One region of the Streptomyces sp. NPDC047000 genome, then DNA from elsewhere that is predicted to be linked to it. Evidence: riboswitches for the same ligand, from Rfam matches in the RefSeq annotation. Region 1 holds a riboswitch; the other holds the start of a gene.
The links. A riboswitch is a leader RNA that binds a small molecule or an ion and turns the genes downstream of it on or off. The one in region 1 is predicted to bind S-adenosylmethionine.

Region 2: another riboswitch for S-adenosylmethionine. It lies ahead of ABZ862_RS27650 (putative leader peptide); the one in region 1 lies ahead of thrC (threonine synthase).

Annotation. Positions count from the first base shown of each region.
Region 1 covers NZ_JBEYWE010000011.1:213,251-218,073, reverse strand. Annotated here, with positions in the region: gene ABZ862_RS19835 (trehalose-6-phosphate synthase) at 1-1,387, opposite strand, end outside; gene ABZ862_RS19830 (glucosyl-3-phosphoglycerate synthase) at 1,582-2,526, opposite strand; SAM riboswitch class I at 2,690-2,846, shown strand; gene thrC (threonine synthase) at 2,865-4,148, shown strand; gene ABZ862_RS19820 (MoaD/ThiS family protein) at 4,145-4,420, shown strand.
Region 2 covers NZ_JBEYWE010000021.1:42,316-47,138, forward strand. Annotated here, with positions in the region: gene ABZ862_RS27640 (TauD/TfdA family dioxygenase) at 1-17, opposite strand, end outside; gene ABZ862_RS27645 (DUF1684 domain-containing protein) at 1,234-1,995, shown strand; SAM riboswitch class IV at 2,083-2,195, shown strand; gene ABZ862_RS27650 (putative leader peptide) at 2,230-2,346, shown strand; gene ABZ862_RS27655 (ABC transporter substrate-binding protein) at 2,568-4,187, shown strand; gene ABZ862_RS27660 (ABC transporter permease) at 4,191-4,823, shown strand, end outside.

The sequences.
Region 1 (4,823 bases):
GCTCCGCCCGCTCCCCGGCGGGCAGCGTCAGCGCCTCGTGGAGCGCCCGCGCCGTCCCCACCACGTCGTAGGGATTCACGGCCACCGCGTCCTCGCCCAGCTCCTCGAACGCCCCCGCCTCCCGCGACAGCACCAGCACGCACCCCTCGTCGGAGACGACCGGCACCTCCTTCGCGACGAGGTTCATCCCGTCCCGGATCGGGTTCACCAGGGCCACGTCCGCCAGCCGGTACGCCGCGAGCGAGCGCGCGAAGTCGTCCTCGACATGCAGCAGGACCGGCGTCCAGCCCGGCGTCCCGTACCGCTCGTTGATCTCGTCGGCCAGCCGCCGCACCTCGGCCGTGTACTCCCGGTACACGGCGAGGTCCTGCCGGGACGGATACGCGAACGCGACATGCACGACCCGCTCCCGCCACTCGGGCCGGTCGTCGAGGAGCTGCCGGTACGCGAGCAGCCCGCGCACGATGTTCTTCGACAGCTCGGTCCGGTCGACCCGCACGATCGTCCTGCGGCCGGCCCCGATCTCCTCGCGGAGCACGGCCATCCGTTCCCCGACATCGGCCCGGTGCGCGCGCTCGCGCAGGAAGTCGGCGTCGGCGCCGAGCCCGTGCACCCCGACGACGGTCTCCCGTACGGCGCCGGGGCCCTCGTCCGCGGAATGCCGTACGACGAGGCGGCCGTCCTCGGCCGCGCCCGCGAACGCGACCCCCTCCGGGTCCGCCTCCCCGGCGCACCGTACGAACGCGTCGGCCCACCGCCGGGTGAGGAACCCGAGCCGGTCCGCGCCGAGCATCCCGCGCACCAGCCGGGCGCGGACGTCGTCGGGCAGCATCCGGAAGTACTCCGGCGGCGCCCACGGCGTGTGCGAGAAGTGCCCGATGCGCAGATCGGGCCGCAGCTCGCGCAGCATGCCCGGCACCAGGCACAGGTGGTAGTCCTGGACGATCACCACGGCCCCGTCGGCCGCCTCCTCGGCGAGCGCCGCCGCGAACGCGCGGTTGTACTCCTCGTACGACGCCCACCGGCGCCGGAACCCGGTGTCGAAGACCGGCTCCAGCGGGGTCTGGTAGAGCATGTGGTGCACGAACCACAGCACGGAGTTGGCGATCCCGTTGTACGCGTCGGAGTGCACGTCGGCCGGGATGTCCAGCATCCGCACGCCGGGTTCGCCGACGCCGCGCCGTACCGCCTCCCGGTCCCCGTCACCGAGTGCCGAGCACACCCACAGGGCGCCGGCGTCCGGTCCGATGGCCGAGAGCCCCGACACCAGACCGCCGCCGCCGCGTTTCGCGTGCAGGGAACCGTCCTCGTGCACCTGGTACGAGACGGGACCGCGATTGGAGGCGACCAGCACGGTGGGGGCTGCGCTGTCTGACGTAGTGGCCATAAGCCCAGACCTAGCCCGCCGGACGGGGGGCCAAACGTATGGTCACTCACACTGTGCGCGCGTGCACACCGTGCCGGGGGGAACAGGGAACAGCGCTCCCGCCGGCCGGCGGCGGAGAGGACGACGGCCGCGGCGGGGCGCCACGGCAGGGCGGCGCGCCGCCCGCCCCGCCGGGCGGCACCCCGCCCCCGTCGTCAGGCGACGCGCCGTTCCGCGTACTCCTCGATCTCCGTGATCGGCGGACGCTCCTCCGTGTCCACCGAGTACGTCCGCGCCTCGAACCCGTCCGAGCCCCGCTCGAACTGCGTGAGCGACGGCCGGATCAGATGCCCGCGGGCCAGCCGCAGCTGGGCGGTGCGGTAGATCGCGGCGGCCATCCGCCCCAGCGCCTGCCCGTCCTGGTGCCGGTGCTTGCGCACCCCCACGTCGACCTGGGCGAGTGCGTCGAGCCCGACGAGGTGCAGCGCGTCGACGAGCATGCCCAGCTCGACGCCGTAGCCCACCGGGAACGGCAGCCGCTCCAGCAGGCGGCGCCGGGCCGCGTACTCGCCGCCGAGCGGCTGGACGAAACCGGCCAGCTGGGGCCAGTGCATGTTGAGCAGCGGGCGGGCCATCAGCTCGGTGACCCGGCCGCCCTGCCCGGTGGCGCCGCCGAGCGGCCGGTCGTACATGGCCTTGACCAGGTCGACCCCCGGGTCGGTGAGCAGCGGGCCGACGATGCCGGAGACGAAGTCGGAGGAGAACTCCTTCAGGTCGGCGTCGATGAAACAGACGATGTCCCCGCTCGTCACCAGGAGCGACCGCCACAGCACCTCGCCCTTGCCGGGCGCGGCGGGGATGCGCGGCAGGATGTGGTCGCGGTGGACGACCCGGGCGCCCGCCGCGGCGGCGACCTGGGAGGTGCGGTCGGTGGACCCGGAGTCGACGACGACGATCTCGTCGACCAGCGGGACCTGCTGCATCAGGTCGTGACGGATGATCGCGACGATGTCGCCGACCGTCTCCTCCTCGTTGAGGGCGGGCAGGACGACGGACACCGACTGACCCGTGCGCTGCTTCGCCGCCATGATCTGGTGGAGCGGGCGATCGGTCACGGACCAGGAGCGGTCGTTCAGCCAGCGCTCGGTTTCTTCCAGCACAGTCTGCGGCTCCTCACTGTTACGGCGTCACGGTCACACGTCGCCGTGTGATCCATCTCGCGGTTCGGACGACTATCTCAACTGTCCTGGCCGTCGGTTACAGTCTTGAACAACGCGGATGACCATCGCATGTCCGAGGTCTCCGGCGTTCACAACCGCATAGCGCTCATCCAGAGGGGCAGAGGGACACGGCCCGGTGAAGCCCCGGCAACCCCCCTACGACCGGTCTCGGGATCCAGGAAAGATCCATGACGAGGCTGCCGGCGAGGGAAGGTGCCAAATCCGTCTCACGGCGAAGTGCGCCGTGAGGAAGATGAGGAGAAAGGGCCTCGCCTCACATGGCTGCGCAGACAGTTGCTGGTACCACGGAATCCGGCGTCGACCTCGGCCCCGCCGCCGCCCTGAGCTGCCGCGAATGCGGTCACCGCGTCCCGCTCGGCCCGCTCTTCGCCTGCGAGGAGTGTTTCGGCCCGCTGGAGATCGCCTACGACTTCTCGTCCTACGACGCCGAGGAGCTCCGTAAGCGGATCGAGGCGGGACCCGCGAACATCTGGCGTTACGCGCCGCTGCTGCCCGTCCCCGCGGACGTCGCCGACAAGCCGAACATCAACCCCGGCTGGACGAAACTCGTCAAGGCCGACCGGCTCGCCCGGGAACTCGGTGTGACCGGCGGGCTGTACGTGAAGGACGACTCCGGCAACCCGACGCACTCCTTCAAGGACCGCGTCGTCGCCCAGGCGCTGGAGGCCGCCCGCGCCTTCGGCTTCACCACGCTCTCCTGCTCCTCCACCGGCAACCTGGCCGGCGCGGTGGGCGCGGCCGCGGCCCGCGCGGGACTGCGCTCGTGCGTGTTCATCCCGCACGACCTGGAGCAGGGCAAGGTCGTCATGGCCGCGGTCTACGGCGGCGACCTCGTCGGCATCGAGGGCACCTACGACGACGTGAACCGCTTCTGCTCCGAGCTGATCGGCGACCCGGCGGGCGAGAGCTGGGGCTTCGTCAACGTCAACCTGCGGCCGTACTACGCGGAGGGCTCCAAGACCCTCGCGTACGAGGTCTGCGAGCAGCTCGGCTGGCGGCTGCCCGACCAGATCGTGGTGCCGATCGCGTCCGGCTCGCAGCTCACCAAGGTCGACAAGGGCCTGCGGGAGCTGATCGAGCTGGGTCTGGTCGAGGACCGGCCGTACAAGATCTTCGGTGCGCAGGCCGAGGGCTGCTCGCCGGTGTCCACCGCGTTCAAGGCGGGGCACGACGTCGTACGGCCGCAGAAGCCGAACACCATCGCCAAGTCGCTGGCCATCGGCAACCCGGCCGACGGCCCCTACGTCCTCGACATCGCGCGCCGCACCGGCGGTGCCGTGGAGGACGTGACGGACGCCGAGGTCGTCGAGGCGATCAGGCTGCTGGCGCGTACCGAGGGGATCTTCGCCGAGACGGCGGGCGGGGTGACGGTGGGCGTGACGAAGAAGCTGATCGACGACGGCGTCCTCGACCCCGCGCTCACCACGGTCGTCCTCAACACGGGCGACGGCCTCAAGACCCTCGACGCGGTGGCCGGGACCGGCCTGACCGCCACCATCCGGCCCACCCTGGACTCCTTCCGAGAGGCGAACCTCGCATGAGCGTCACCGTCCGCATCCCCACCATCCTGCGCACCTACACCGGTGGCCGGGCCGAGGTGCCGGCCGAGGGCGCGACCCTCGCCGAGGTCATCACCGACCTGGAGAAGAACCACACCGGCATCGCCGCCCGCGTCCTGGACGACCAGGGCAAGCTGCGCCGGTTCGTGAACGTGTACGTCAACGACGACGACGTCCGTTTCGAGCAGGGCCTGGAGACCGTGACGCCGGACGGGGCGGGCGTGTCGATCATCCCCGCCGTCGCGGGCGGCTGAGCCCCCGGAGCGTCCCGCGCCGAGCCGTACGCGTTACCTACGGTAACGCCGCTCACGCACCGTTCACCCGATTGCCTCCTCCGTGAGAGAAACGGAGGAGGCAATTCAGTTGGGTTAGACGCGGTAGAGTTGGGGAACGCGCTCCTGATCTTCGGAGCGGAGGCCCTCGCGGCCCGCTGGGCGAACGGCAAGAAACAGCCAAAGTGTGCGAGCCTTTTAAGCCTTATGCGCCATTTATGGGGCCCGACTTGCCCTGAATTCGGGCGAATTCTCGGGAGATTCCCGACCGGTCATGCCCAGATTTCTCGTCCAGTTGACCTGTTGCACAGGGCAGTTGGGCAGATACATTCGGCCGCGGTCGACGCGTTCCGGCGCACGCCCCCAATCCATGGGGGGTGAGGTC
Region 2 (4,823 bases), on a different contig from region 1:
CGGACGGACGGAGGCATGAGGGGATCCCTCCCGGGCAGATGGGCACGCCAAGGGGTGCTGGGGAACGGGGAGTCGAGTGAAGGCGGTGGGGTACCGCGCAGGACTGGCCGACCGCGCGGAACACCGGACTGGGCCGGCCGGAGAGAAGACGCGTGGTCGCAGGACCGCTGCGGTCGCGTTCTCAGCGACCGCGTCGGCGTACGCGAACAGGCTCCCGCCTCATACGAGAAGGAGACGAGAGGAGAGGGGAGCCCTCAGGAGGTGGATACGACGATCCCTTGCCGCGTCAGCAACAACAAAACGCGCTGGAGACGTGCACCAGATCGATGTGGCGCCGCCGAGTGAGGTCCACGCGCGGGTTCATGAGACGGAAGTTCAGCAGAGGTCCACCACGTCGGTCAATAACCTTCCGGACAGGTCTTGCATCGCGGACACGGAGAACTCCCCCACCTGTTCGTGGAGATCGCACAGGCCGCATCACTTGCCTCTGAGGTGTGCGTCAAGGGCAGGCCTCCTGCGCGGCAGCCCCGGCCGGTCGTCCGCGCTCGGCCCGTTTCCCCTCGATCGGCAGCCCGGTGCTTCGTTGTCTTCCGCGGGCTGCGCACCCTGCTCGATCCCCCGGTGGCCACGCCCGAACAGCGGGCCCTGCAGACGGCCACCCCGGTGAGCGTCAGCGGGCGGCCGCGGAGCGGGCCGCGGCCGAGAACGTCAGCCGAGAGTTGCGGACGGTGCGCCGGGATGGGGTCACGCGGCCCAGGCACCGCGCGATACGGCGGCGTTCGAATGAGCCCGGCCCACCGAGGCCCCGCACGACGGCGGGGCCTCGGTACGGTCATCGCCTGCGTTGCGTCGGCACCACGGACAGGACACCGCGCTGCCGGTGAGGCCCGGAGGGTCGGCGTTCTCGTCCGAGAGCTGCTTCCGGGCGGTGTACGTCCTGGTCACCCCGGGCGCGGCCTTGGGGATCGCCGGACTGCTGTGGGGCATCGGCCTGTCGGGCCGCGACGCCGACGGTCCCCTGCCCGAGGAGGATCCGGTCGTCAGCGAGAACGGCGGCTCCCTCGGTGCGCGGCGTAGCGCCGACCGGCGCGCCGTCGTGGCCGAAGGGCGGGCGAAGGCGGAGGCGCACGGCTGGTCGCTGCGGGAGACCCGTCATCGCGCTCGGCCAGCAGCGCGGGCACGTCGGCACTCCGTCCGGCTTGGCCGACAAGTTCGCCCGCTTCGTCCGGCACGATGCGCTCGACGGCCCGGCTCGCCGCCCCGCACGGGTTCCTGGCGATCACCGGTCTGCACTGGCTCGACGACCGGCCCCAGCGCTTCCCGGACGCGCCCGGCGCGTGGCACACCGGCCCCGAAGGCGTCGTCGTGGACCTCGACGAGGGCGAGGAACTGGTCGTCGCCGGAACGCCGGTGCGCGGCGAGCACCGCTTCGGCGTGCTTCCCGAGCGCGGCGGTGTCGACGCCGTCTGGGGAGACGCCGTCATCGAGGTCGCCCGGCGCGGAGGCCAGGACATCCTGCGCCCCCGGCATCCGGACGCACCGCTGCGCACGGCCTTCACCGGAACACCCGCCTACGCCCCCGACCCGCGCTGGGCCGTGACCGGCCGGTACATCCCCTTCGACACACCGCGACCCACCACCGTGGGCGCCGCGGTCGAGGGCCTTGAGCATGTCTACGACGCTCCGGGCAGGGTCGAGTTCGAGCTCGACGGGCGCCCGCTGTCGCTGACCGCGTTCCCCGGCCACGGTGCGGGCCGGCTGTTGGTGCTGTTCACCGACGCGACCTCCGGGGTCACCACCTACGCCGCCAACCGGGCCCTGGCGCTCGATCCGTCCGCCGCCGACGGCACGGTCGTCCTGGACTTCAACCGCGCCACCAACCTGCCGTGCGCCTACACGGACCTGGCCACCTGCCCGCTGCCCCCGGCCGAGAACCGGCTGCCGGTGGCGATCGAGGCCGGCCAGCAGATCCCCCGCGAGCGCGGCGGCTCCTGAGCCGGACGCACTCCCCTCCCGGCCCCCTGACAGGGCGTCCTTGTGCACCATTGACGTATGACAAAACCGCTCCGTACGATCACGAGCGGCATTGAGCGTCAGCGTCAAGCCCTGGCTCGCTGACCGGCAACCCTCCCACGCGGTGGGGTGCTCCAGGTGAAAGCCCGGCGGGATCACCGACGATCCCGCAAGCGCGTGGCCTCGAAACCGGGGCCGGACATGTGGAGGACCGACATGCGGCACGGTGGTGACCTCAGCGCCCGCTACGCCGGCGCCACCGTGTTCTCCCGCCTCTCGCGTCGGCGCCACATCGACCTCAAGCGCTCGACCAGCTGTCTCTGTCAGGCCTGACGGCCCTTCCCGCCGCAGGCCTCGGTTCGGCACCTGCCGTCGCCGCACCCGCCTGCGCCTGCGCCTGATCTCCGTCTGTCTTTGATCCCCGTTTCCCCTCGATCCCCGTCTGCACAGCGCTCCCCCGGCACCGGCATCGCGCCGGCCGGGGCCGCACGCCCACGCACGGCCATGCCCTACACCACACCCGTGCCTGGTGACACGAGCAGGAGAAGCCCTCCGTGACTGCATTTCCCGATGCCAGAACCCCCTGGTGGGCGGCACTGACCGCCCTTGTGACCACCAGCGTCCTGCTGACCGCCTGCGGCTCAGGCGGCGGCGATTCCGGCAACAGCGCCGGGCAACCCCGGTCCGGCGGCACCCTGACCTTCGCGGTGGGCTCGGACGCCGGCTGCGTGGATCCGCAGCAGGTCGCCAGCAACGAGACCGTCTACTCGGTGCGCCAGACCGTGGACTCCCTGACGGACCAGGACCCCCGGACCGGAAAGATCGTGCCGTGGCTGGCGAAGAGCTGGGACGTCAGCTCCGACGCCACCACATTCACCTTCCGTCTGCGCTCGGGCGTCACCTTCAGCGACGGCTCGAAGCTGACCGCGCAGGTGGTCAAGGACAACTTCGACGCGGTGCCGAAGCTCGGCGCCCTGGGGACTCTCGCCGAGGGCTATCTGAGCGGCGTCAAGAGCACCGCGGTGGTCGACCCGCTCACCGTGAAGGTGACCTTCAGCCAACCCAACGCCCAGTTCCTGCAAGCCACTTCGACGCACTCGCTCGGTATCGAGTCCTCGGCCAGCGTGAAGAAGACCCCACAGCAGAAGTGCAGCGACGGGGTGATCGGATCCGGGCCCTTCGTGCTGAAGCAGTACGTTCAGAACCAGTCGCTCACCCTCGCCAGGCGCACCGGATACGCCTGGGGTTCCTCGCGGTGGTCCAAGAAGGGCGAGGCATACCTGGACAAGCTGGTGTTCAAGGTCGTGCCGGAGGCGGGTGTGCGGGCCGGCAGCCTGCAGTCCGGCCAGGTCGACGCCGTCTCCAGCGTCGGCAAGGCCAACGAGGCGGCCCTCAAGGGCGGCCAGGTCACCCTCCAGCGACGGGCCAACCCCGGCGTCGTGTTCGGTCTGGGCCTCAACAACTCACGGCCGCTGCTCAAGGACGCCAAGGTGCGCCAGGCGATCCTGTACGCCATCGACCGGCAGCAGATCGCCGACACCGTGTTCCCGACCGGCACCCAGCCGGCCACCAGCGTCCTCGCGCACACCACACCCGACTACACCGACCTCGCCTCCCGTCTGGCCTTCGACGCCGCCAAGACCAAGTCCCTGCTGGACGGCGCCGGCTGGAAGACCGGAAGCGACGGCATCCGCGCCAAGGACGGCAAGAAACTCAGCCTGACCGTCAAGTGGTTCCCCAACGCGGCCACCAACCAGCCCGCGCTGGAACTGATCCAGCAGCAGCTCAAGTCCGTCGGTGTCGACGTGGTCCTCAAGCAGCTCCAGGTCACGCAGTTCGCCCCGACCCTCCAGTCGGGTGACTTCGACGCGGTGTGGGGCAACATCACCCGCGCCGACCCGGACATCCTGCGCAGCTCCTTCTCCACCAAGCTGGCCAACTTCTACCACCTGCCTCCGAGTTCCCTCGACACGGCGCTGTCCGAGCAGGCCGCGACCATCGACGCGGCCAAGCGCGGGCAACTGGTGGTCCGGGCTCAGGAGTCGATCGTGCGGAACGCCTACTACGCGCCGGTGGTGGAGCTCCAGACCCAGCTCGGCGTGTCGAAGAAGGTGCACGGCCTGGACTTCGACGCCTCCAGCCGGCTCCAGCTGCACGACACCTGGATCGGCTAGCCCATGCGCCGCTATGTGATCAAGCGGCTTGCGCAGGCGGTCGGGGTGCTGTGGGCGGCGTACACGGTCTCGTTCCTGGTGCTGGACTGTCTGCCGGGTGACCCGGTCACGGCGATGGCCGGTGCCGGAATGGACTCGGGGCAGGTCGATCCCGAGCAGCTCGCCGCCCTGCGGCACGAGTACGGCTTCGACAAGCCGGTGCTGGTGCAGTACGCCGAATACCTCGGCCGGGCGGTGCGCGGGGACTTCGGCGACTCGGTGTCCACCGGTCGGCCGGTGACCTCGACGCTGGCCGACGCGCTGCCGCAGACGCTGCAGCTGACCGGCGCGGCCCTGTTGCTCGCGGTGCTTCTCGGCGGCGGCCTGGCGGTGCTGGCGACATACATCGCCCGGCGCTGGCTGCGGCAGCTGCTGCTGTCACTGCCGCCGCTGGGGGTGTCCGTCCCGACGTTCTGGGTGGGACTGCTGCTGGTCGAGATGTTCTCCTTCCGGCTGCACTGGTTCCCCGCGTTCGGCAACGACGGATTCAAGGGGCTGGTACTGCCGGCGCTGACGCTGGCCGTGCCGACCGGCGCGCAGATCGCGCAGGTGCTCGCCAAGAGCCTGCTCACCGCGCTGGACCAGGCGTATGTGGAG